Regions from separate parts of the Chromobacterium indicum genome, predicted to be linked through region 1. Evidence: riboswitches for the same ligand, from Rfam matches in the RefSeq annotation. Region 1 holds a riboswitch; the other holds the start of a gene.
What was found. Region 1 has a riboswitch for glycine ahead of gcvT (glycine cleavage system aminomethyltransferase GcvT). Riboswitches for the same ligand answer to the same signal wherever they lie in the genome.

Region 1 (11,530 bases):
GCGCGGAAGGCTTGTTGCAGATGCGCCACGCCGGCGCCGCCACCTTCGGGCAGGATGAGGCCAGCTGCGTGGTATACGGCATGCCGCGCGAGGCGTTCAAGATAGGCGCGGTGATGCATGTGCATCCTTTGAGCCGGTTGGCGGAAAAGGTGGTCGAGTGCCTGCAGGGCCACGCCGAAGGGGCGATTACATGAGCCATGCCGATCCGGCGCCCAGCTACAGCCACCAGTACTACGACAAGCATTTCCAGATCATGGCGGTCAAGGTGTTTCCCGGCGAGTTCCACGCCACCAACCAACCCAGGCTGCTGGTGACGCTGCTGGGTTCTTGCGTATCGGTATGCCTGAGCGACCGCCTCTCCGGCGTGGCCGGCATGAACCACTTTTTGTTGCCCGAAGGCTCGCTGGAGCTGGGTTCCGGCGCGTCTGCCGCCCGCTTCGGCGTCAACGCGATGGAGTTGCTGATCACCGACATGCAAAAGCTCGGCGCGATGCGCAACCGGTTGGAGGCCAAGATTTTCGGAGCCGGCAATGTGCTGGACGGCATGACGATGGTCAGGGTGGGGGAGCGCAACAGCCATTTCATCCGCACCTACCTGGCCAACGAGCAGATTCCCATCTTGGCCGAGGATTTATTGGGGGAGTACGCGCGCAAGGTGTATTTCTTCACGGAGACGGGCAAGGTGCTGATCAAGAAATTGAAGCGCACCAGCGCGGCGATCAAGCAAGAGCAGCCGTATCGCGGCCGCATCGTGGATCAGAACGAAGGAGCCAGGACCGGCGACATCGATCTGTTCATCTGAGCCGGCGAGCGGGCCCGGAACGAAAAAGGCGGCCGGAAGGCCGCCTCTGGTTTTGAGCGGAATGCGGGTTAGCGTTCCAGATGGGGCAGCTTGTCCTTCACGTCGGCCCAGTCCGCGTGGTCGGGCAGCGGATCGATGCGCTCGACGATGCTAGGCCAGTTCTTGGCCAGTTCCGCGTTGAGCGCGATGAATCCTTGCTGGTCCTTGGGCACGTCGTCTTCAGCGTAGATGGCGCTGACAGGGCATTCAGGCACGCACAGCGAGCAGTCGATGCACTCGTCCGGGTCTATCGCCAGGAAGTTGGGGCCTTCGCGGAAGCAGTCGACCGGGCAGACCTCGACGCAGTCGGTGTATTTGCATTTGATACAGGCATCGGTTACAACGTACGCCATTCGTGTATCCTCAGTAAGGCTGGATCGTGATTCGGGATAATCGTCATTTTAGCGGTAAATTTCCTTTCTGACGCTCCGGCAAATTCCTCAAGATGTCCAATGCGATCTACCGGGGCCGTTTCGCCCCCAGTCCCACCGGCCTGCTGCACGCGGGCTCGCTCAGCACCGCCGTCGGCAGCTACCTGGAAGCGCGCAGCCGCGGCGGCGAATGGCTGCTGCGGATGGAGGATCTGGATCCGCCACGCGAGGTGCCGGGCGCGGCCGACGACATCCTGCGCACGCTGGAGGCTTTCGGCTTCGAGTGGGACGGCGAGGTGGCGTACCAGAGCCGCCGCCATGGCTTGTACCGCGCCGCGCTGGAACGGTTGGCCGCCTCCGGCCAAGCTTACGCCTGCTGCTGCACCCGCAAGGAAATCGCCGCGCATGCCCGGCGCGGCTTGGATGGCTATGTTTACCCGGGCACCTGCCGGCGCGGCTGCCCCGGCGGCCGCGAGGGCCGGGCCTGGCGTTTGGCCGTGGCCGAAGGGGAGCGGGTGGTGGACGACAGGCTGCAGGGCGCGTACCGGCAGGACCTGGCGCGCGACATCGGCGATTTCGTGTTGCTGCGCGCCGACGGCTTCTGGGCCTATCAACTCGCGGTGGTGGTGGATGACGCGGAGCAGGGCGTCACCGACATCGTCCGCGGCGCCGATCTGCTGGTGTCCACGCCGCGCCAGCTGGCGGTTTACGACGCGCTCGGCCTGCCCGCGCCAGGTTATTGCCACCTGCCGGTGCTGACCAACGCAGCCGGCGAGAAATTGTCCAAGCAGACGCTGGCGCCGGCGATATCGACTGGCGATGCCGCGCGGCAGTTGCGCGCGGCGCTTGAGCTGCTGGGCCATGTCCCGCCGGCGGGTTGCGAGAGCCTGGACGATCTGTGGCGCTGGGCGGCGGCGAATTGGTCATTGAGCCGCGTGCCGGCCGGCCCCTTGCAACTTCCTCATTCCTGACGATTTTCCACGTTAATGACATAAGCATCTGCCTGCTAACGGTTTTTTGATGAAAAAAATCGTCAATGCGACATGTTTTTACGTCAAAACTGTGTTTTAATGCGCCCTTTTTTTGGCGCGGCGGCAGGCCGCACCCGGTTGCGGCGCAGCCGAGCGTTCTGGCTTCGGCTATCTTGAAGCCATGGCCCATAGGCCTGTCGATGCGGTTTTGACCTTTTCCGCATGTCTGACGCCGGGTGTGACTATCCCGGCGCGCGATGCTTTCGTTCCCACGGAGAGTCAGGTTTGAACGAAAACAGTTCCACTCAAAAGAAGGGCTCGCTCGGAGTCTGGATGTGCACCGCCCTGGTGGTGGGCAATATGATAGGCTCCGGCGTTTTCCTGCTACCGGCCTCGTTGGCGCCGTTCGGCGGCGTGTCGATGCTGGGCTGGCTGCTGACCTCCTGCGGCGCCATCTGCCTGGCGCTGGTGTTCGCCCGCCTGTCGGCCATTCTGCCGCGCGAGGGCGGACCTTACGCCTACATCCACGCGGGCTTCGGCGATTTCGCCGGCTTTTGGATCGCCTGGGGCTACTGGATCGCGCTATGGGCCGGCAACGCCGCGCTGGCGGTGGCGGCCACCAGCTATATGCAGGTGTTTTTCCCGGTATTGGGGCACAACGAGCCGCTGGCGGGGGCGGTCGCCATCGGCCTGATCTGGATCGTCACCTGGATCAACAGCCGCGGCGCGCGCAGCTCCGGCGTGGTGGCGGTGGTGACCACGCTGCTGAAGCTGCTGCCGTTGGCGGCGGTCACCTTCATCGGCTTCTTCCATTTCCAGCCGGAAAACCTGGCATTCAATCCGCACAACAAGCCGCTGCTGTCTTCGTTGTCCGCGACAATGGCGCTGACCTTGTGGGCCTTCCTCGGCCTGGAGTCGGCATCGGTGCCGGCCGGCGACGTGGTGGAGCCGGAGAAGACCATCCCACGCGCCACCGTGATCGGCACTTTGCTGGCCACCGTGCTTTATATCTTGTCCACGGTGTCGTTGATGGGCCTGATGCCGGCGGATACGTTGGCGGCTTCGCAGGCGCCGTTCGCCGACGCGGCCAAACTGATGTGGGGCGACTGGGGCTACTGGCTGGTGGGCTTCGGCGCGGTGGTGTCCTGCTTCGGCGCGCTCAACGGCTGGAGCCTGATGCAGGCGCACGTGCCGGCGGCCGCGGCCAAGGATGGCCTGTTCCCCAGCCGTTTCGACCAGCGCAACGCGGCCGGCGTGCCCATCTTCGGCCTGGTGCTGTCCAGCGCGCTGGTCACCATTCTGATGGCGATGAAGTATGCCGGCGGCGACAGCGGCGTGAAGATCTTCGAGTTCATCATCCTGCTGGCCACCGCCACCACGCTGTTGCCGTATGCCTTCTGCTCGATGGCGCTGATCGCGATCATGCTGATGCGCGGCAAGGAGTTCTCGCCCAAGGATTACGTCGCGCCCGGCTTCTTCGCCGGCATCGGCTTCGTCTATTCGCTGTGGGCGCTGTACGGCTCCGGCGCCGACATCGTGATGTGGGGCATGCTGCTGTTGCTGATGGGTCTGCCCATCTATGTCTGGCAGTTGAAGGAGCGGTTCGCTGGAGATTGACCGGTGTCCCGATGAGCGAAAAAGCGCAGCGCGATAGCCTGCGCTTTTTTCGTTTTCGAACCATTTTGATGCATGAAAATGAGCGGTTTTTTTCCTTGAAAAACATTTATCCAGACTGTTTGATATAGAAATAATATTGGCTTGCCAAGGCCCGGATATTGACACCATAATCGCCGGATCATACAGGAGAGAGCGGCTTTTCGGCCGCCGCCGAAGGCGCAAGCGCACCCGCAATCGCTCAGGCAAAAGGACTGTATCATCGGGCCGGCGGCAGCCGGTTCGCGCAATCTGGAGAGCGGCGCCCGCGCGGCGTCCACCGAAGGGGCTAACGGCTTATCCGGCCGGAAAATCTCAGGTGCAGGGACAGAGGGGTGTGGTTGATAGAGGATATCCACACTTTGCTCGAAGGAACCGCGCCATGACGGCCCCGAAACGTACTCCGCTGTATGAAGCCCACCTCGCCGCCGGCGCCAAGATGGTCGATTTCGCCGGTTGGGAAATGCCCATCCATTATGGTTCCCAGCTGAAAGAGCATGAGATTGTCCGCACCGACGCGGGCATGTTCGACGTTTCCCACATGACGGTGGTCGACATCACCGGCTCCGACGCCAAAGCCTGGCTGCAAAAACTGATCGCCAACGACGTTGCCAAGCTCGGCTTCGAGGGCAAGGCGCTGTATTCCGGCATGCTGACCCCGGAAGGCACCGTCGTCGACGACCTGATCGTCTATCTCACTTCCTACGGCTACCGCATGGTGGTCAACGCCGGCACCACCGAAAAAGACTTGGCCTGGATGGAGAGCCAGAAGGCCGGCTTCGACGTGGCGCTGAAGGTGCGCCGCGATCTGGCGATGCTGGCGGTGCAGGGCCCGCAAGCCATAGACAAAGTCTGCGCCGTGAAGCCGGAACTGGCCGACGCCATCCGCGCGCTGAAAGTGTTCCAGGGTCTGCCGCAGGATGAATGGTTCTATGCCCGCACCGGCTATACCGGCGAAGACGGCCTGGAAATCATGGTTCCGGCCGACCAGGCCATCGCTTTCTTCAATCAACTGCAAGCCGCCGGCGTTTCTCCCATCGGCCTGGGCGCGCGCGACACGCTGCGCCTGGAGGCCGGCATGAATCTGTACGGCCACGACATGGACGAGACCGTGTCGCCGCTGGAAGCCGGCATGGGCTGGACCATCGCCTGGGAGCCGGCCGAGCGCAAGTTCAACGGCCGCGAGGCGCTGGAGGCGCAAAAGGCCGCCGGCGTGAAGATGAAGCAGGTGGGCTTGGTGCTGGAAGGCCGCGGCGTGCTGCGCGAAGGCCTGAAGGTGGTGGTGGAGGGCGTGGGCGAAGGCGTGATCACCAGCGGCACCTTCTCGCCGACGCTGAAGCATTCCGTCGCCATCGCCCGCGTGCCGGCCGCCACCGGCGCCGCCGCCCAGGTGGATCTGCGCGGCACGCTGACCGATGTGCGCGTGGTGAAGATGCCTTTCGTGCGCAACGGCAAGAAAGTTTTCGAATAATCGGGCAGCGCCTTGAGGCGACTGCCGTCACCATTGATCTGATCTTAAGCTGGAGAACTTCAAGATGAGCAACATTCCCGCCGAACTGAAATACGTCGACAGCCACGAGTGGCTGCGCCTGGAAGCCGACGGTTCCGTCACCGTGGGCATCACCGCGCACGCGCAGGAATTGCTGGGCGACATCGTCTTCGTCGAGCTGCCGAAAGCCGGCGAGAATCTGGCAAAGGATGAGCAGGCCGGCGTGGTGGAGTCGGTGAAGGCCGCTTCCGACGTCTACTGTCCGATCGCCGGCGAAGTGCTCGCCGTCAACGAGGAGCTGGAAGGCGAGCCGGAGCTGGCCAACAGCGATCCGTACGGCGACGGCTGGTTCTTCAAGATCAAGCCGGCCAACGCCGCGGATCTGGACGGCCTGATGGACGCCGCCGCCTACGCCAAGGAAATCGGCGCCTGATGTGATACGCCCCTGGTCGTCAGACAGGGGCTTTTTTTTGGCTACGAAAACCACGGAAAACACGAAACAGGCAAACGTGCGATATTGCTTCTTTGACGGGGCTCTGCGCGCTTGACGCCATGCAGTTCGTGTTCTTTCGTGGTTTTCGTGGCAAAAGAAAGGTTTTGTATGTCTCTTGCTGCACTCTTCAATCGCCACGAATTCATCGCCCGCCACATTGGCCCGTCCGACGCCGAGCGCGCCGAGATGCTGGCCGCCGTCGGCCTGCCGTCCATCGACGCGCTGGTCGACCAGACCCTGCCGGCCGACATCCGCCTGAACCGCCGCCTGGATCTGCCCTCGCCGCAGCCGGAAGCCGAGGCGCTGGCCGCGCTGAAGGCGGTAGCGTCCAAGAACGTGGTCAACAAATCCTTCATCGGCCTGGGCTACTATCCGGTGCTGACGCCCACCGTCATCCTGCGCAATGTGCTGGAGAACCCGGGCTGGTACACCGCTTACACCCCGTACCAGGCCGAGATCGCACAGGGCCGTCTGGAAGCATTGCTGAACTTCCAGCAGATGGTGATAGACCTGACCGGCCTGGAAATGGCCAACGCGTCGCTGCTGGACGAGGCTACCGCCGCCGCCGAGGCGATGGCGATGGCCAAGCGCGTGTCCAAGTCCAAATCCGTCAGCTTCTTCGTCGATAGCCGCGTGTTGCCGCAGACGCTGGACGTGATGAAGACCCGCGCCAAGTACTTCGGCTTCGAGCTGGTGCAGGGCCATCCGGAAGAGGCCGGCAACGGCGACTACTTCGGCGCGCTGTTCCAGTATCCGGGCGAAGCGGGCGATCTGATCGACCTGACCCCGCACATCGCTGCTATCAAGTCCAAGGGCGGCGTGGTCGCCGTCGCCGCCGACGTGATGGCGCTGGTGGCGCTGAAGTCGCCGGCGGAAATGGGCGCCGACATCGCCCTGGGCAATACCCAGCGCTTCGGCGTGCCGATGGGCTTCGGCGGCCCGCACGCAGCTTACTTCGCGTTCAAGGACGAGATGAAGCGCTCGGCGCCGGGCCGCATCATCGGCGTGTCCATCGACGCCAAGGGCAAGACCGCGCTGCGCATGGCGTTGCAAACCCGCGAGCAGCACATCCGCCGCGAGAAGGCCAATTCCAACATCTGCACCAGCCAGGTGTTGCTGGCCAATATCGCCGGCCTGTACGCCGTTTACCACGGCGCGGAAGGCGTGCAGCGCATCGCCGCCCGCATCCATCGCCTGGCCGCCATCTTCGCCCACGCGGTGAAAGAGGCCGGCGGCAAGCTGGTCTTCGACCGCTTCTTCGACACCGTGCAGGTGGACGCCCCCAAGGCCGACGCCATCTACGCCGCCGCGTTGGCCGCCGGCTACAACCTGCGCCGCGTCGGCAAGACCGTGCTGGGCGTGGCCTTCCATGAGGCCGCCACCGAAGCCGACTTGGCCAAGCTGATCGAGCTGTTCACCGGCAAGCCGGCGGATATCGCCGCCTTGGACGCCGCTGCCCAGGACGCCATCCCGGCGGCGCTGAAGCGCGAATCTGCCATCCTGACCCACCCGGTGTTCAACACCCACCATAGCGAGCACGAGATGCTGCGCTATATGAAGAAGCTGGAAAACCGCGACCTGGCGATGAACCACTCGATGATCTCGCTGGGCAGCTGCACCATGAAGCTGAACGCCACCAGCGAGATGATCCCGATCACCTGGCCGGAATTCGCCAATATGCACCCGTTCGCGCCGCGCGAGCAGACCGTCGGCTATCTGCAGCTGATCGAAGGTCTGCAAACGCAGCTGAAGGCGATCACCGGCTTCGACGCGATCTCGATGCAGCCCAACTCCGGCGCCCAGGGCGAATACGCCGGCCTGTTGGCGATCAGCCGCTACCATGAGTCGCGCGGCGAAGGCCACCGCGACATCTGCCTGATCCCGCAGTCGGCGCATGGCACCAATCCGGCCACCGCGCAGATGATGAATATGCAGGTGGTGGTGGTGAAGTGCGACGATGCCGGCAACGTCGACGTGGCCGATCTGAAGGCCAAGGCCGAGCAGCACGCCGCCAATCTGGCCGCGCTGATGATCACCTATCCGTCCACCCACGGCGTGTTCGAGCAGGGCATCAAACAGATCTGCGAGATCGTTCACGCCCACGGCGGCCAGGTCTACATGGACGGCGCCAACCTGAACGCCCAAGTGGGCCTGACCCGTCCGGCCGACATCGGCGCCGACGTGTCGCACATGAATCTGCACAAGACCTTCTGCATCCCGCACGGCGGCGGCGGACCGGGCATGGGGCCTATCGGCCTGAAAGCCCACTTGGCGCCGTTCATCGCCAACCACGTGGTGGCACCGGTGCCGGGCGCGGTGGAAGGCCAGACCGCGGTGTCGGCCGCGCCGTTCGGCTCGGCCTCCATCCTGCCGATCTCCTATATGTACATCGCGATGATGGGCGCCGAGGGCATGAAACAGGCCACCGAGAACGCGCTGCTGTCGGCCAACTACCTGGCCACCCGCCTGGCCGAGCACTTCCCGGTGCTGTACACCGGCGCCAATGGCCGCGTCGCGCACGAGTGCATCATCGACCTGCGCCCGCTGAAGGCCGCCTCCGGCGTGACCGAAGTGGACGTGGCCAAGCGCCTGATGGACTACGGCTTCCACGCGCCGACCATGAGCTTCCCGGTGCCAGGCACGCTGATGATCGAGCCGACTGAGTCCGAGCCCAAGGCCGAGCTGGACCGCTTCATCGCGGCGATGGCTTCCATTCGCGCCGAGATCGACCAGGTGCAAAGCGGCGCATGGCCGGCGGACAACAATCCGCTCTGCAACGCGCCGCACAGCAAGGCCGACATCGCCGGCGACTGGAACCGCCCGTACAGCCGCGAGCAGGGCCTGTTCCCGCTGCCTTATGTGCTGGAAAACAAGTTCTGGCCGAGCGTGAACCGAATCGACGACGTCTACGGCGACCGCAACGTGGTATGCAGTTGCCCGGGCATGGAAAACTACGCGTAACCGCCTGCCGGCCTCGTCGGTTCAGCCTCAACCCGCCGGTTTTAGCCGGTGGGTTTTTTTATGTCTGATAAATGTGTAAGGGTAAATACTTAGAAATAATAACTAAGTAGTCATACGTTCGTGTGCGAACTATCACTAAGGGGGATGCAAAGCGGCCTGCGGGGATGGCGCGCAGGCGCATATCTGGGGCAAGAGACAAGCGGGAGTGAGTGGAAATGTGTGTCGCTAATTTTGATGCTTTCTATCGCGGAAACGACTCCTTTTACGGTGACAGGCCGGCGCTGTCGCTGATGTATTTCCTGGAGAAGTACGGCGTGGGCGGAGGCGGCAGGGGGCTGGACCTAGCTTGCGGCCAGGGACGCAACGCGCTGTACCTGGCGAACCGGGGATTCTCCATGTTCGGCGTGGACGAGTCGTCCGAGGCCGTGTCCAAGATGGGCGAGCAGGCCGATAGGCGGCGCCTGGATGTCAGCGGCAAGGTGGTCAATCTGACTGAGCTGGAAATCGAGCCGCAGCGTTACCGCATCATTGTCGCCTATACCGCGCTGGACCATGTCGACGCCGCCGCCGGCGAGCGGCTGGCCCAGGCGATGATGGAAGGGCTGGAGCCGGGCGGCTATCTGTTCGCCGCGGTGTTCATGGTGGACGACCCCGGCTGCGCCGGAACGGGCGGGGACGTCAGCGAGACCGCGGCTTATGTCCGCCACTACTACCAGCCGGGCGAGTTGCGCGACCAGTTTTCCGGATTGACGCCTCTGGCTTACCAGGAGGAGTTCGCGCTGGATCTCAGCCATGGGCATCCGCACCATCACAGCATGGCCAGGCTGTTCGCTCATAAGCAGGCCGCCTGAGCGCGCGATCGCAAACCAAGAAAACAGGGCGTCAGCCCTGTTTCTCATTGCGGGAATGCATAGCGGGAATGCGCATCGGGCCTGGATCGCCCGAGCCTGATTCCCCGATGAGCAAAAAACGCGTCAGGAAATGAGACGTGTTTGTTACAATGGCAAGCGCCCGCGATGGCAGTCGCGCGGCGCTTTTTTGATGAATAAATAAAAGGTTAGCGGCGGACATGCCGATAAGAAGCGTACTTTCCTGGCAGGGGGGCGACCTGGAACTGCTGGAGGCCTTGAGCCTGCCGGTATGGATTTTCGATATCGACCACAAGCGGGTGTTCTGGGCCAACGAGGCCGGGCTGCAGGTGTGGGGAGCGGCCAGCCTGCTGGAATTGCAGGCGCGCGACATGTCGCAGGACATGTCGGTGTCGGTGGCGCAAAGGCTGGCCCAGTATCAGCAGGACTTCGAACGCGAAGGCGCTTGTTTCGTGGAAAGCTGGACGCTGTATCCCAACGGCCGGCCCAGCGTGCTCAAGGTGAAGTTCCGCGGCATACGGGTGAATGGCCGGATGCTGATGTTCTGCGAGGCGCAGAACAGCCTCAGCGCCGACCCGGCGTCCCTGCGCAGCACGGAAGCGCTATTGCATACCTCGGTGCTGATCACGCTTTACGACGGCAACGGCGGCGCGCTGTATCGCAACCCCGCCTCGCGCGAGCAGGTGGCGGTGGCTGGCGAAGGCTGGCGCCAGCATTTCGTCCACGACAGCGACTGGCAGCAGTTGCGGCAAGGCGTGGCCGCGTGCGGCGAATCGCGGCTGCTGGCGCGGGTGAATACGCGGGAAGGCATGCGCTGGCACGAAGTGTCGGCCCGAGCCTGCCGCGACGCGGTCACCGGGCAAGACGCGCTGCTGGTCAGCGAGGTGGACATCACCGATCTCAAGCACGCCGAGGCGCGCGCCAGCTTCCTGGCCAATCACGACGTGCTGACCGGCTTGCCCAACCGCAACGGCATCCGCAGCGAGTTGCTGCCGCATCTGCAGCAGGCGCTGCGCAATGGCCGCCAGGTGGCGTTGATGTTCATCGACCTGGACCGCTTCAAGAACGTCAACGATTCGCTGGGCCACGCCTGCGGCGACGAGCTGCTGATCCGGATGGCCGGGCGGCTGGTCGGCTTGCTTGGCCATGACGAGAAGGCGGCGCGGCTGGGCGGCGACGAGTTCCTGGTGATGCTGAGCGCGCCGCAGGTGGCGGAGCGGGCCGAGGCGCTGGGGCGCCGCATCCTGCAGGCGCTGGCGGTGCCGATGCGGCTGGAGGGCATGGACGTCGGCGTGTCGGCGTCCATCGGCGTCAGCGTGTGCGAGGGCCGGACGCTGGACCTGGAGCAGATGATGCGCCACGCCGACCTGGCGATGTACGCCGCCAAGGACGCGGGGCGCAACAACCTGATGTTCTTCACGCCGGCGCTGGAGGCGCGCAGCCAGGCGCAATTGGCGCTGGAGAACGACATCCGCCGGGGCCTGGAGCAAGGCGAATTCATCGCCTATTTCCAGCCGCGGGTGGACATCGCCAGCGGGCAGGTGGTCGGCGCCGAGGCCTTGGCGCGCTGGCGCCATCCCTTGCGCGGCCTGTTGATGCCGGACAGCTTCATTCCCATTTGCGAGGACTGCGGCATGGTGATGGAGCTGGGCCGGCAGATTCTGGTTCAGGCCGCGCGCCAGCAGCGCCTGTGGCGCGACCGCGGGCTGGACTTGCTGGTGTCGGTCAACCTGTCCGCCAGCCAGTTTGTCGATCCCGGCCTGCCTGGCCTGGTGGAGCAGATACTCGCCGACAGCGGCTGCCAGCCGGACAAGCTGGAGCTGGAGATCACCGAATCGGTATTGCTGGGGCACGATGAGCAAACCATGCACACCTTGCAGGC
Region 2 (11,530 bases), on a different contig from region 1:
TGCATTTTAAGGCGGGCCCTTGCGCCCGCGGTGTCAGTCTGGCGTGTCCGGCGGCTGTGTCCTTGCTGCATTCGCCTCCGGCTCGCCGATATCAGGCGAGGAGTGTTGCGGTGAAAAGATTGCTGAAGAACGGATTTTCCTTGTCCGGCGTTTTGGCGGCGGCGCTGTCCTGTTTGGCCGCGCCGGCGGGCGCAGGGCCCTTGCCGATCGTCCATCAGGCACTGGTGGCGCCGCCCATGATGCCGCCGCCGATCACGCGCAAGACGCCGGCCCGGGTGGTGGTGGATTTGACGGTGGAGGAGGTGGAGCGCGAGATCGCGCCGGGTTCTCGCTACATGTTCTGGACCTTCGGCGGCACGGTGCCGGGCAAGATGATACGGGTGAGGACCGGCGATACCGTGGAGCTGCATCTGAAGAATCTGGCCAGCAACAAGCTGCCGCACAACATCGACCTGCACGCGGTCACCGGGCCGGGAGGCGGCGCGCCGCAGACGCTGGTGGCGCCGGGCAATCAGGCGGTGTTCAGCTTCAAGGCGCTGAATCCGGGCCTCTATGTCTACCACTGCGCCACTGCGCCGGTGGGCATGCACATCGCCAACGGCATGTACGGCATGATTCTGGTGGAGCCGGAAAAGCCGCTGCCCAAGGTGGATCGCGAGTACTACGTGATGCAGGGCGAATTCTACACCGGCACCGGGTATCGGGCCGGCGGGCTGCAGCCCTTCGACATGCAGAAGGCGATAGATGAAAAGCCGACCTATGTGCTGTTCAACGGCGCCGACCGCGCGCTGGCCGGCAACAAGGCGCTGACGGCCAAGGCCGGTGAAAAGGTCCGGATCTACTTCGGCGTCGGCGGTCCCAATCTCGCTTCCAGTTTCCACATCATCGGCGCGATCTTCGACAAGGTGTACAACGAGGGCAGCGCCCATTTCCAGCGCAATGTGCAGACCACGATGGTGCCCGCCGGGGGCTCGGCCATCGTCGAGTTCACGCCCAGGGTGCCGGGCAGCCTGACCCTGGTCGACCATTCGCTGACGCGGGCTTTCAACAAGGGGGCGATCGGCCTGTTGACGGTCAGCGGCCCCGAGCGGCCCGACATCTATTCCAAGGGCGTGATCAGCGCGCTGGGCGCGGCGTCGCCGGTGTCGGCAAGACCTTCCCTGGGCGAAGGCGCGCCGGTCAACGCCGAGCCGCCGCAAACGCACGAAGCGGCGCCGACCGATCATGGCCGGGCGGTGTTCAGCAAAAACTGCGTGGTCTGCCACCAGGCCAATGCGCAGGGACTGGACGGCGTGTTTCCGCCGCTGGCCAATTCCGATCTGATCCAGAAGCGTCCTCTGGAGGCGGCCAGGATCATCCTTGGCGGCCGCGCGGGGCCGATCACCGTCAACGGCGTCAATTACAACGGCGTGATGCCCGCGCTGGACTTGTCGGATCAGGAGGTGGCCGACGTGCTCAACTATGTCAGCACGCAATTCAACCATGGCAAGCCGGTGGTCACGGTGGACGAGGTGAAGACGCTGCGGGCGCAGCGGCAATGAGCGCGCGCCTGGCGCTCGCGCTGGCGTGTTGCGGGCTGTTGGCGTGGCATGCGGCGCGGGCCGCCGATTATGAGGCGGTATCCGGCGGGGCTTTTCGCAGCGCTTTGTCTCCGGATGGCGCGACCGTGGCGGTCAAACCATACCGGCTGAGGGCGAGGCCAGTCACCAACGGCGAGTTCCTGCGCTTCGCGCAGGTGCATCCGGCGTGGCGGCGCGGGGTGGTTCCCGCCCTGTATGCCGGGGGTGGATATCTCGCCGACTGGCGCGCCGCTGACGACTTTGGCGATCTGCCTGCAGATGCGCCGGTCACCCGCGTCAGCTGGCATGCGGCGCGCGCCTATTGCCGCAGCGAGGGCGCCCGCCTGCCCGCGTGGCACGAGTGGGAGATGGCGGCAGCGGCCGATGCCGGCCGCCGCGACGCCCGGGATGATCCGCAGTGGCGGGCGCGCATCCTGCAATGGTACGCGCAGCCGACTGGGCGGCTGCTGGCGCCGGTGGGGCGAGAGCCCAATGTCTGGGGCGTCAGCGACTTGCATGGTTCCATCTATGAGTGGGTGGAGGATTTCAACGGCCTGTTCGTCACCAGCGACAGCCGATCCCAAGGGGAGCAGCGCACGCTGGCCACCTGCGGCGCGGCGGCCTTGTCGCTGGGCGACCGGGAAAATTACGCGATCCTGATGCGCATCGCGATGCTGGCGGCGCTGAACGCCGCCGACACCGTGGGCACGGTGGGTTTCCGCTGCGCCAGGGATGAATCGGAGGAAAGACCATGAGGGGATGGAAAGGCGGCCTGGCCGCATGTTTGCTGGCGCTGGCGTCGAGCGGGGGCTGGGCGGGAAATGATCTGCCGGGCGATTCGTTGTACCGGCTGGATGCGCCGCTGACCACTCAGCGCGGCGACGCGCTGCAGTTCTCGGATCTGGCCGGCAAGCCGGCGCTGATCACCATGTTCTACGGCGATTGCAAACTGGCTTGTCCGATCGTGATGGAGGGCGTGAAATCCATCATCGCCGCGCTGCCGGCCAGGGACAGGGATCGGGTGACGGTGTTGATGGTGAGCCTGAATCCAGGGGCGGACACGCCGGTAAGTTTGTCGCATCTGGCGGGCGAGCACGGAATCCGGGCGCGGAACTGGCTGCTCGCGGTCGGCAAGTCGGATGAAGACACCCGCGGCGTCGCCGCCGCGCTGGGCATACGCCATCGGCGGCTGGAAAGCGGCGAGATCAACCACTCCACCCGCATCGTGGTGACGGACCCGCAGGGCAGGATCGTAGCCTCCACCGAGGATATCGGCCCCAAGCCCGATCCGGTGGTGGTCAAGGCCCTGCGCGCGCTGCTCAAGTAAGGGAGGCGATCACTTTTCCAGTTGCCAGAACAGCGGCTGGACGAAAGGGGACCACCGCGCGGTGCGCACGCCGGCCTCGGCCAGCGCGTCGCGCGTCCATTGGTTGCAGGTGACGATGGGGTTGTAGCGGCCATGGGCGGGGTAGAAGGCGTCGTTGTCGCCGTAGTGATAACCCTTTTCCTGTCGTGCCTGGCCGTTGGCGTCAAAAGGCGCGCTGCGGCGGATGAAGTCAACCAGCCGGCGGTATTGTTCTGGACTGAGCAGAATGCGCCGGGTGTCTTTGCCTTCCGTCGGCTGGGGCAGGTATTCCACGTGCAGCACGCTTTGGTCGAAAGCCAGCGCGGCCAAGGCTTTGCCGGCGCTCAGGTCTTCCCAGTTTTGAATGGTCAGGAAGAATACCTTGCTGCCCCAGCCGATGGAGATATAGGGCGAGCGCGCGTATTGATCGGGGCGGCGGATGTGTTCCGGAGGAAAGGCGGCGGACCAGTCCATCGCGTCGGTTTTGACCGGCATGATCAGGCTGGTGTGCACGCCATTGCTGTCCAGGTAGATGGGTATGCCGCCTGCGGGCGGCTGCCAGCTGCGGTTGGCGGGCAGCCAGCCCAGCGCCAGCGCGGCGAGCAGGTAGCAGATCAGTAGCGCGGGAATAACCAGCAGCAGGCGCAGAAGGTGGCGAAAGGCGATGCCGGAAATGTGCATGGTGTTGGCGAGCTTGTCGGGTATCGGATATCAGGGGAATCTTATTTACCTTGGGTTGCGGTGGGCTGTCAAATATCCATTTTCATTTCCCTGGCTGGAGTTTGGGACGCGCGCGAGGAAAGTGACATCCATGGTTGGGCATGGTTGTGGCGCAGCGCTGACGGCTGGAATGCGAAACACCCCGCTAGGGCGGGGTGTTTGTCTTGGGGCTCAGTGGTGGTCGTGCCGGTAGGCGAACACCGGAAGCTGCCATTCGCGCCACAGCGCGACTAGGCGCAGCGCCAGGCCGAAGGCGAAGCTGGCGATCACGTTCCAGTCATGGGGCATGGCCAGATGGTTGAGGCCCAGGTACAGGATGGCCACCAGCAGCGACACGCTGGCGTACAGCTCGCGGCGGAATACGATGGGCACGCGGTTGCACAGCACGTCGCGCAGAATGCCGCCGGCGATGCCGGTGATCATGCCGGCCATTACGATGATGACCGGGTGGTAGCCCATGCCCAGCGCCACGTCGCAGCCGATGATGGTGAACGCCACCAGGCCCAGCGCGTCCAGGATCAGGAACAGGCGGTTCAGATGGCGCATATAACGGGCGACCAGGACCGCGGCCAGGCCGCCGGCCACCACCAGCAGCACGTACTCCGGATGCTGGGTCCAGCCTATCGGGTAACGGCCCAGCACGATGTCGCGCACGGTGCCGCCGCCCAGCGCGGTGAGGAAGGCGATGACGGCTACGCCGAAAATGTCCATGTGGCGGCGGCCGGCCGCCAGCGCGCCGGTCATCGCTTCCGCGGTGATGGCGATCAGGTAGATCAGGGTCAGCATGATGAAATCTTATGGGGGTGGAACGATGGAATGCCAGCCGGAGCGATGGCGCGCGGATGACGGAAAACGGAAATGAGGCGCGAAAGGCTCGCGCCGAGGCATGGATGAGCGGACAAGGCAAACTCCTGGACGGTTTCCGGGTTGGGTAACAGCCTCTCCCCTTGTCCTTTTACCTGAGAGTTGCGCGGCCTTTGGCCGCTTGCCCCTTCGGTGGGCCGCGCGGGGCGGCCTCTCTCCAATCGGCTTGAATCGATACTGCGCTGCGGTACGTTTGCCTGAGCGATTATGGGAGCTTGCGTCTTCGGCGGGGGCGCGGCCCCTCTCTCCCGCAGAACCGGAATATTAGCTTTCGCTATTGCAATAGTCAATGCGGGAACCGAGTCGCCCCGGCTCCCGCGCATGGCTTAGGCCTTGCCCCGCTTGCCGGGCGCGGAAGCGGCCGGCGGCGTGCCTGGAGCCTGGCCGTTGGCCTTGCCCGCAGGCTTTTTCGCGGCGCTCGTCCGCGTGGCCGGCTTGGCTATCGGCTTGATTTCCTCCGATGTCGGCTTCGGCGCGGCGGGCTTGGCGGTTGTTGCCGGCGTTTTGGCTGCCGGCGAGGGTTTTGCCGTGGCCGGTTTGCTTGCCGGAGTGGTCTTGCGCGCTGCCGGCTTGACGGTTTTGGCCGATGGTTTGGCGGCGGATGCAGGCTTCGCCGGGGCAGCTTTGCTTGTCGCGGCCTTCGCGGAAACGGTTTTGCCGGAGACGGGCTTGGCCACGGGGAGCGAAACGGCGGGGGCGGCCTCGACTGGGACCGGCGAGAGGACCGCAGGCTCCGCTTCAGCCCGAGCTGCGGGAGAGGCGGCGTGGATCGCGGCGTCGAGCTCCAGCGTCTTGGCCACCTCATTCAGCCGCGACTGGTGCTCGGCCGGAATGGGACCGTTCAGCGCCATCAGATCGCGAGCCAGCAGCCAGGCCTGATGGCGGCGACGAGCATCCGGCAGCAGCAGAGGCAGGCCGCGCAGCGCGCGCGGCGCGTCCAGCCGTACCAGCGCCACCTGATGTCGGACGATGTCCTTCAATTGCATCAGCGTCAGCGGATACTCGTGGCGCACGTCGCGCATCACCCGGCGGATGGCGTTGAACGGCCGTTCGTCCACCACGCCGATGCCGATGCTGACGTAAAGCAGCAACCGCACGAAGCCGTCGGCCAGCGTGCCTTGCTCGAAGCTGGGGTCCAGCGCTTCGCGCTTCAGGCGCGCCAGTTCCCGGGTTTCCCAGGTCAAGGCTTGGTTGCGCGGCTCGCCGGCGGGGGCGACGCCGACCAGCGTGGCGAGCTGCGGCGATTCGTAGACGGCGCGGAACAGCTGCTCCTGCGCGGCGTCGCGCAGGTCGCGGTAGTGGTCCAGCGACTGAACGATGAAGCCGGACAGCTGTTCCTGCCACAGCCACAGCGGATTGTCCGCCGCGACGGGCCGGCGTTGCTCGCGCACCTTGGCGGCGAGGTCCGGTAGCCACCACAGCCACGGGTTTTTCGGCGAGACCAGCGTCCGCTCCAGGCGGGCGGGGTGCAGCTCGCGCAGCAGGCGGGCGCTGGCCTCATTGCTGGCGGCGCGCAGCGCGGGGGAGACGTAGCGGTCGTACACGCCTTGGTTGATCTCGGACACGCGCTTCACCACTTCGAACGCGCGCTCGTCGTCGCGGCCGTCGTCCAGCGCCAGGATGTCGGACACCTCGCGCGCTTCGAAGCGGATGATGTAGCGGCCTTCGATGTATTCCTGGCCGGGCGCGTCGGGCGCGATGTCGTCGATGACGGCCTCGTACAGGCCGGGAGCCAGCACGTCGATCAGGTCCAGCGCGCTGGCGAATTCGCTGTGCTCTTTGTTGGCGACGCCGGCGGAGACGAAGATGCCGAGATGGCCCACCTTGTTGTGCAGGCAATAGACGATGGTCTGCTCGTTATTGCGGATGTCCTCGGCGCTGTCGTACAGGTCGGCGATCCAGTTCAGCGCTTGCTGCGGCGGCGTGATGTTATCGCCCCAGGATGCGAACACCATGATGGGCGAGCGGATGTTGCGCATGTCCACCCGTGCCTTGCCGTCATGGCTGGTGATCTTGCCGTGGACCAGCTCGTTGCCGACAAACAGCTTCTGGGTGATCCATTCCATTTCCGCCTTGTTCAGCAGGTAATGGCCGCCCCACCAGCGTTCGAAGTCCAGATAGCGTTGCGGCTCGGTGTCGATCTTGGCGTACAGATTGTAGGACTTCTTCCACAGGGTATTGGCCGGATCCAGCTTCTCGAAGTTCTCGACCAGATGGGCTCCGTCGAAATGGCCGTTGCCCAGGTCGCCGGCCAGCGACGCGGTCCAGGTGCCGCCGTTCAGGCCGCCGGCGTAGCGCATCGGGTTCTTGCCGCGCACGCCGGCCCAGTACGACAGCGGCGATCCGGCCAGCAGGATGGGGCCGACCAGTTCCGGCGCCACCGACGCCAGCATCGCCAATGCCCAGCCGCCCTGGCAGTTGCCGATCACGAAGGGCTTGCCGTCGCTGTCCGGGTGCAGCTCGTTGACGCGTTTGAGGAAGTGTCCTTCGGCCTTGGCCACGCTTTCTATGGTCTGGCCTGGCACCGGTTGGGGGAAGAACATCACGAAATAGCAGGGATGGCCCTGTTGCAGCGCGATGCCGATCTCGCTGTCCATCTTGAAGCCGCCGATGCCCGGCCCATGGCCGGCGCGGGGGTCGATGACGACGAAGGGGCGCTTGGCGGGATCGGTGGGCGGGCAGTTGGCCGGCGGCTGGATCGCCGCCAGCGCGTAGTTGGCCGGATCGGGCAGCTCACGGGCGTCCATGATGATCCGGTAGTCGAAAACCAGCACCGGAGGCTTGCCGCTTTCGCAGTGCTCCAGGTAGGCTTCGCCGCGGCGGTACAGCGTGTCCCAATACAGGATGCCGCGCTGGCAGGCGTCCAGCCAGTAATCAAACAACGGTTGAGGGAACGGGAACTTCCCGCCTTGAACTGCAGCAGTTGACCACATTGCAACCCCTTGTTCTTGAACGGTAGGAAAAGACGCGACGGCTCATCGCGAGCCATGGCCGTCACTGTACTCGTTATCTGCTGCGATGCAATAAATGCGAATGGTCTGGCGGCGATATGTGGCGCGCAGCCATCAATTTGTTGCAGCGCAAACAGAGGTTCGAGTCGCGGCGGCCGCTTCCAGTTCCTTGACCATCACCACGCTGGCGTAGGCTTTGTCCGGCCATTGCAGCGGCGCTTCGACGCGGTAGCCGCGCTTGCCGTAGCGTTCTACCAGATGGGTGGCGGGTTCGGCGGTGTCCAGGCGGATGCGGCGATAGCCCTGGAGGCGGGCCCAGTCCTCGGCGGCGTCCATCAGCCGCGAGCCCAGTCTTTGCCCTTGCCAGGCGGGATCGACGGCGAACTGCATCAGCACCGCTCCGTCGGTTTGGCGGAATTGCGGACAGGGCGAGGCGGGCCGCGGATGATGCACCGTAACGGTGCCGACCAGCTCGTCTCCATGCCACGCCAGCAGGCAGTAGCCGCCGGTGATGCGGCGGCGGGTGACGGCCGCGCTTTGATCCACCGCGGTGTAACGCAGGCCCATCGCGGCCAGCTGGGCATAGGCGCAGTGCAGCAGGGCGGTCAGTTGTTCGATCGAGTCGGTTTCGGCCAACGGGCGCAGCGTGAACATGTCTTCAATCATCCGGTACGGGAAACCTCGACTGAAGCAATTGTCATGCCGGGCGGATGTCGGCGCGCTGCCAGTCGCCGGCCATTTCCTCGCTGATCAGCTGTTCCGAGACGAAGTCGATGAAGGCGCGCACCGCCGGCGACAAGCCGCGGCGGGTGGGGAAGGCGGCGTGCAGGATGCCCCAGGGAAAGTCGTACTGCGGCAGGATGTGCCGCAGCCGTCCGTCCGCCAGCGCCTGGTGGCAGACGTTGGCCGGCAGCGCGGCGACGCCGATGCCGGCGATGGCGGCTTCCAGCAGCACGATCATGTCGTCGGTCATCAACCTGGGCGTGTCCAGGTGGATAGTGTAGCTCTGGCCGACATTGTCCAGCAGCACCCATTGGCCGCGGCCGTCCGGGCGGCTCATGGCCAGCGCGGGCAGGGAGGCCAGCCGTTCCGGCGTTTTCGGCTCGCCGTGGCTTTCCAGAAAGGCCGGACTGGCCACCAGGATCACCCGGCTCCGGCCCAGCCGGCGCACCACCAGGCTGGCGCTGTCTTCGATCACGTTGCGGACCCGGATTGCCACGTCCACGCCTTCTTCTATCAGGTCCACCCGGCGGTTGGTGGCGTCGAGGATCACCCGCACCTGCGGGTGGAGCGCCAGAAAGCGGGGCAACGCGGCGCTGAGCATGGTTTTGGACAGCAGCTCCGGGCAACTGACGCGGATCAGGCCGCGCGGCTCGGCGCTGCTGTGCAGCACCGTCTCGTCGGCCGCCTCGGCCTCGGCCAGCATCGCCTGGCAGTGCTGGTAGTACTGGCTGCCGATTTCGGTCAGCGACAGCCGGCGGGTGGTTCTTTGCAGCAGACGCACGCCCAGCCTGGCTTCCAGCTCGGCTACGCGGCGGGACAGCTTGGACTTGGGAATGCCCAGCACGCGTCCGGCGGCCATGAAGCCGCCGTGCTCGACGACTTTGGCGAAGTACAAGAGATCGTTCAGGTCCTGCATGATTGTTTCATTGATGGAACAATGTTTCCGATTTTAACAGTCTAGTCCTGATTGTTCTGGATATCTATCATCCACTCATCGCAATCGAACCCCGAAGGACCCAGACCATGAAACTGCTTCACCTCGACTCCAGCATCCTGGCCGACAACTCCGTCACCCGCGAATTGTCCGCCGTCGTCGCCAACACCCTGCGCCAGCGCCACGCCAATGTGGAAACCAGCTACCGCGACCTGGCGGCCAACCCGATCGCCCACCTGTCCGGCGAAATCGTCGGCGCGCGTTTCGCGCCCGAATCCGACTGGACCGCGACCCAGCGCAGCGAGGCCGCGCTGAGCGACCAGCTGATCGAGGAATTCCTGGCTGCGGACGTGCTGGTCATCGGCGCGCCGATGTACAACTTCTCCATCCCGACGCAGCTGAGAAGCTGGATCGACCGCGTGTTCGCCGCTGGCCGCACTTTCAAGTACACCGAAACCGGCCCGGTGGGCCTGGTGAAGGACAAGAAAGTGGTGTTGGTGTCCGCCCGCGGCGGCGTGCACAGCGGCGAGCAGGGCAGCCTGATGGATTTCCAGGAAGACTACCTGGTGAAAGTGCTGGGCTTCCTGGGCGTCAGCGATGTGGAAATCATCCGCGCCGAAGCAGTCAATATGGGGCCGGACAAGCGCGCCACCTCCATTCACATGGCCAAGGAGGCCATCGCCAAGCTGGCGCTGTAATACCGGCTGGCCATGAAAAAGCCCGGCTTTCGAGCCGGGCTTTTTTGCGTCCATGTCATTCCAGCGGCTGCTTCAGCACTTGATCCACGCTGGCTTCGCTCAAGTAGCGGCGCAGGATCGCGCGCAAGGCGCCGTCGCGGTACATCTTGCGCAGCTCCTGGTGCCAGAGCTCGGCGGCGGCCGGCGTGAACCGCGCCTTGCTCAGCGCGATGGAGCCGGCGATGGTTTCGCCGTCGGGGAAGAAGTCGCGCGCGTTGACCAGTTGCTCGGCGTGGTGGGCGCGAAACCATGGATCGTAGCTGATGGGGTGCGCGAGAACGACGTCCACCAAACCGTTGACCAGCATGCGGTACAGGTCGTCTTCGCTTTCCGCGATCACCAGCTTGTGTTGCTGGGCAAGGTCGTTCAGCAGCCGATCCTGGGCGGGGCTGTGGCGATAGCCGCGTATCGCTCCCCAGCGCAGAGAGGGGGACTTGAGCAGATCGTCTAGCGAATCGGCCCGGTTGGAACGCGGCAGCAGCACCATGTTCTTGCTGTGGTTGTAGGGATACAGCCACAGATAGCGCTGGCGCTCCGGCGTGATCAAGGTAGAGGAGCCGATGTCAGCCAATCCAAGCTCCAGTTGCTTGAGCGCGCGGATGCGCGGGTAGTCGGCCTCCGCGCGGATCGGGCAATCCAGCCGCCGCGCCAGCTCGCGCACCAGGTCGACATCGTAGCCCTTTCCCTGGTGGTAGGCGACGCCGAAATCATAGTAGGCGATGGCCAGCGGTCCCTGCGGACAGGCGGGATTGCCAGCCTGGGCGGTTAGCGGCAGGAGGAGCGGAATCAGCCAGCCGGCCAGGCGCTGTAGGAAGGGGGTGCGCATCATTCCAGCGGCTTCTGCATCATCTGCTTGGCGGCGCTCTCGTTCAGATAGCGGCGCAGGATGTCGTACAGGCTGCCGTCCTGATACATCTTCAGCAGCTCCTGATGCCATTTCTCGGCGGCGGCGCGGCCGAAGCGCGCCTTGCTCAGCGCCAGGCCGCTGGCGACCATGTCGGTTTCCGGATACAGGTCCAGCACCACGATCTGGCCGGCGTTGGGCAGCACGCGCAGCCAGCGTCCATAGCTGAACGGTTGGGCGAAAATCGCGGTGACCACGCCGCTGCTCAGCATCTTGTACAGATCGTCCTCGTCAGTGGCGATCACCACTTTGCGCTGGGCGTTCAGTTCTTCCAGCAGCTTGTCTTGCGAGGGGCCGTGATGGTAGCCGCGTATCGCTCCCCAGCGCAGCGCCGGGTCTTCGCGCAGCGCGGCCAAGGTTCTGGCCTGGATGACCGGGTTCAGCAGCACCATGTTCTTGGTGTGGTTGTATTGGTAAATCCATGAGTATTGCAACCGGTCCGGCGAGGCCAAGGTGGAGGGGCTGACGTCTATCTGCCCGCTGGACAGCATTTTCAGCGCGCGCAGCCGGGGCAATTCGGTCTCGCTGGCGATGGGGCAGCCCAGCCGGCGGGACAGCTCCCTGACCATGTCCACATCGTAGCCCTTGCCGTCGCGGTAGGCGGCGCCGATCTTGTAGTAGCCGATCTTGAGCGGGCCGTTGGGGCAGGCCGGGTTGGCCGCGGCCAGGCAGGTCGCGGAGAGCAGCAGGGCAAGCACGGGTGGAATGTTTCGCCGCATTTCGTATGTCACCTCTGAATATTGCTTCTTCTACCCCTGGGCATATCGCTGACACACCGGTTTTCATTGCCGCC

Region 2: linked by a shared signal. The riboswitch ahead of VA599_RS00570 (trimeric intracellular cation channel family protein) and the one ahead of gcvT (glycine cleavage system aminomethyltransferase GcvT) in region 1 are both predicted to bind glycine.

What each region holds. Positions count from the first base shown of each region.
Region 1 is NZ_JAYFSJ010000003.1:210,350-221,879, reverse strand. It holds gene VA599_RS05840 (protein-glutamate methylesterase/protein-glutamine glutaminase) at 1-194, shown strand, start outside; gene cheD (chemoreceptor glutamine deamidase CheD) at 191-802, shown strand; gene fdxA (ferredoxin FdxA) at 871-1,194, opposite strand; gene gluQRS (tRNA glutamyl-Q(34) synthetase GluQRS) at 1,299-2,183, shown strand; gene VA599_RS05820 (amino acid permease) at 2,517-3,800, shown strand; glycine riboswitch at 3,974-4,064, shown strand; glycine riboswitch at 4,079-4,177, shown strand; gene gcvT (glycine cleavage system aminomethyltransferase GcvT) at 4,219-5,307, shown strand; gene gcvH (glycine cleavage system protein GcvH) at 5,372-5,758, shown strand; gene gcvP (aminomethyl-transferring glycine dehydrogenase) at 5,927-8,779, shown strand; gene VA599_RS05800 (class I SAM-dependent methyltransferase) at 9,070-9,630, shown strand; gene VA599_RS05795 (putative bifunctional diguanylate cyclase/phosphodiesterase) at 9,849-11,530, shown strand, end outside.
Region 2 is NZ_JAYFSJ010000001.1:89,463-100,992, forward strand. It holds gene nirK (copper-containing nitrite reductase) at 111-1,541, shown strand; gene VA599_RS00555 (formylglycine-generating enzyme family protein) at 1,538-2,314, shown strand; gene VA599_RS00560 (SCO family protein) at 2,311-2,886, shown strand; gene VA599_RS00565 (TIGR02117 family protein) at 2,896-3,585, opposite strand; gene VA599_RS00570 (trimeric intracellular cation channel family protein) at 3,796-4,410, opposite strand; glycine riboswitch at 4,562-4,659, opposite strand; glycine riboswitch at 4,664-4,749, opposite strand; gene VA599_RS00575 (DUF3141 domain-containing protein) at 4,815-7,421, opposite strand; gene VA599_RS00580 (GNAT family N-acetyltransferase) at 7,554-8,093, opposite strand; gene VA599_RS00585 (LysR substrate-binding domain-containing protein) at 8,137-9,078, opposite strand; gene VA599_RS00590 (FMN-dependent NADH-azoreductase) at 9,186-9,794, shown strand; gene VA599_RS00595 (substrate-binding periplasmic protein) at 9,850-10,662, opposite strand; gene VA599_RS00600 (substrate-binding periplasmic protein) at 10,659-11,435, opposite strand.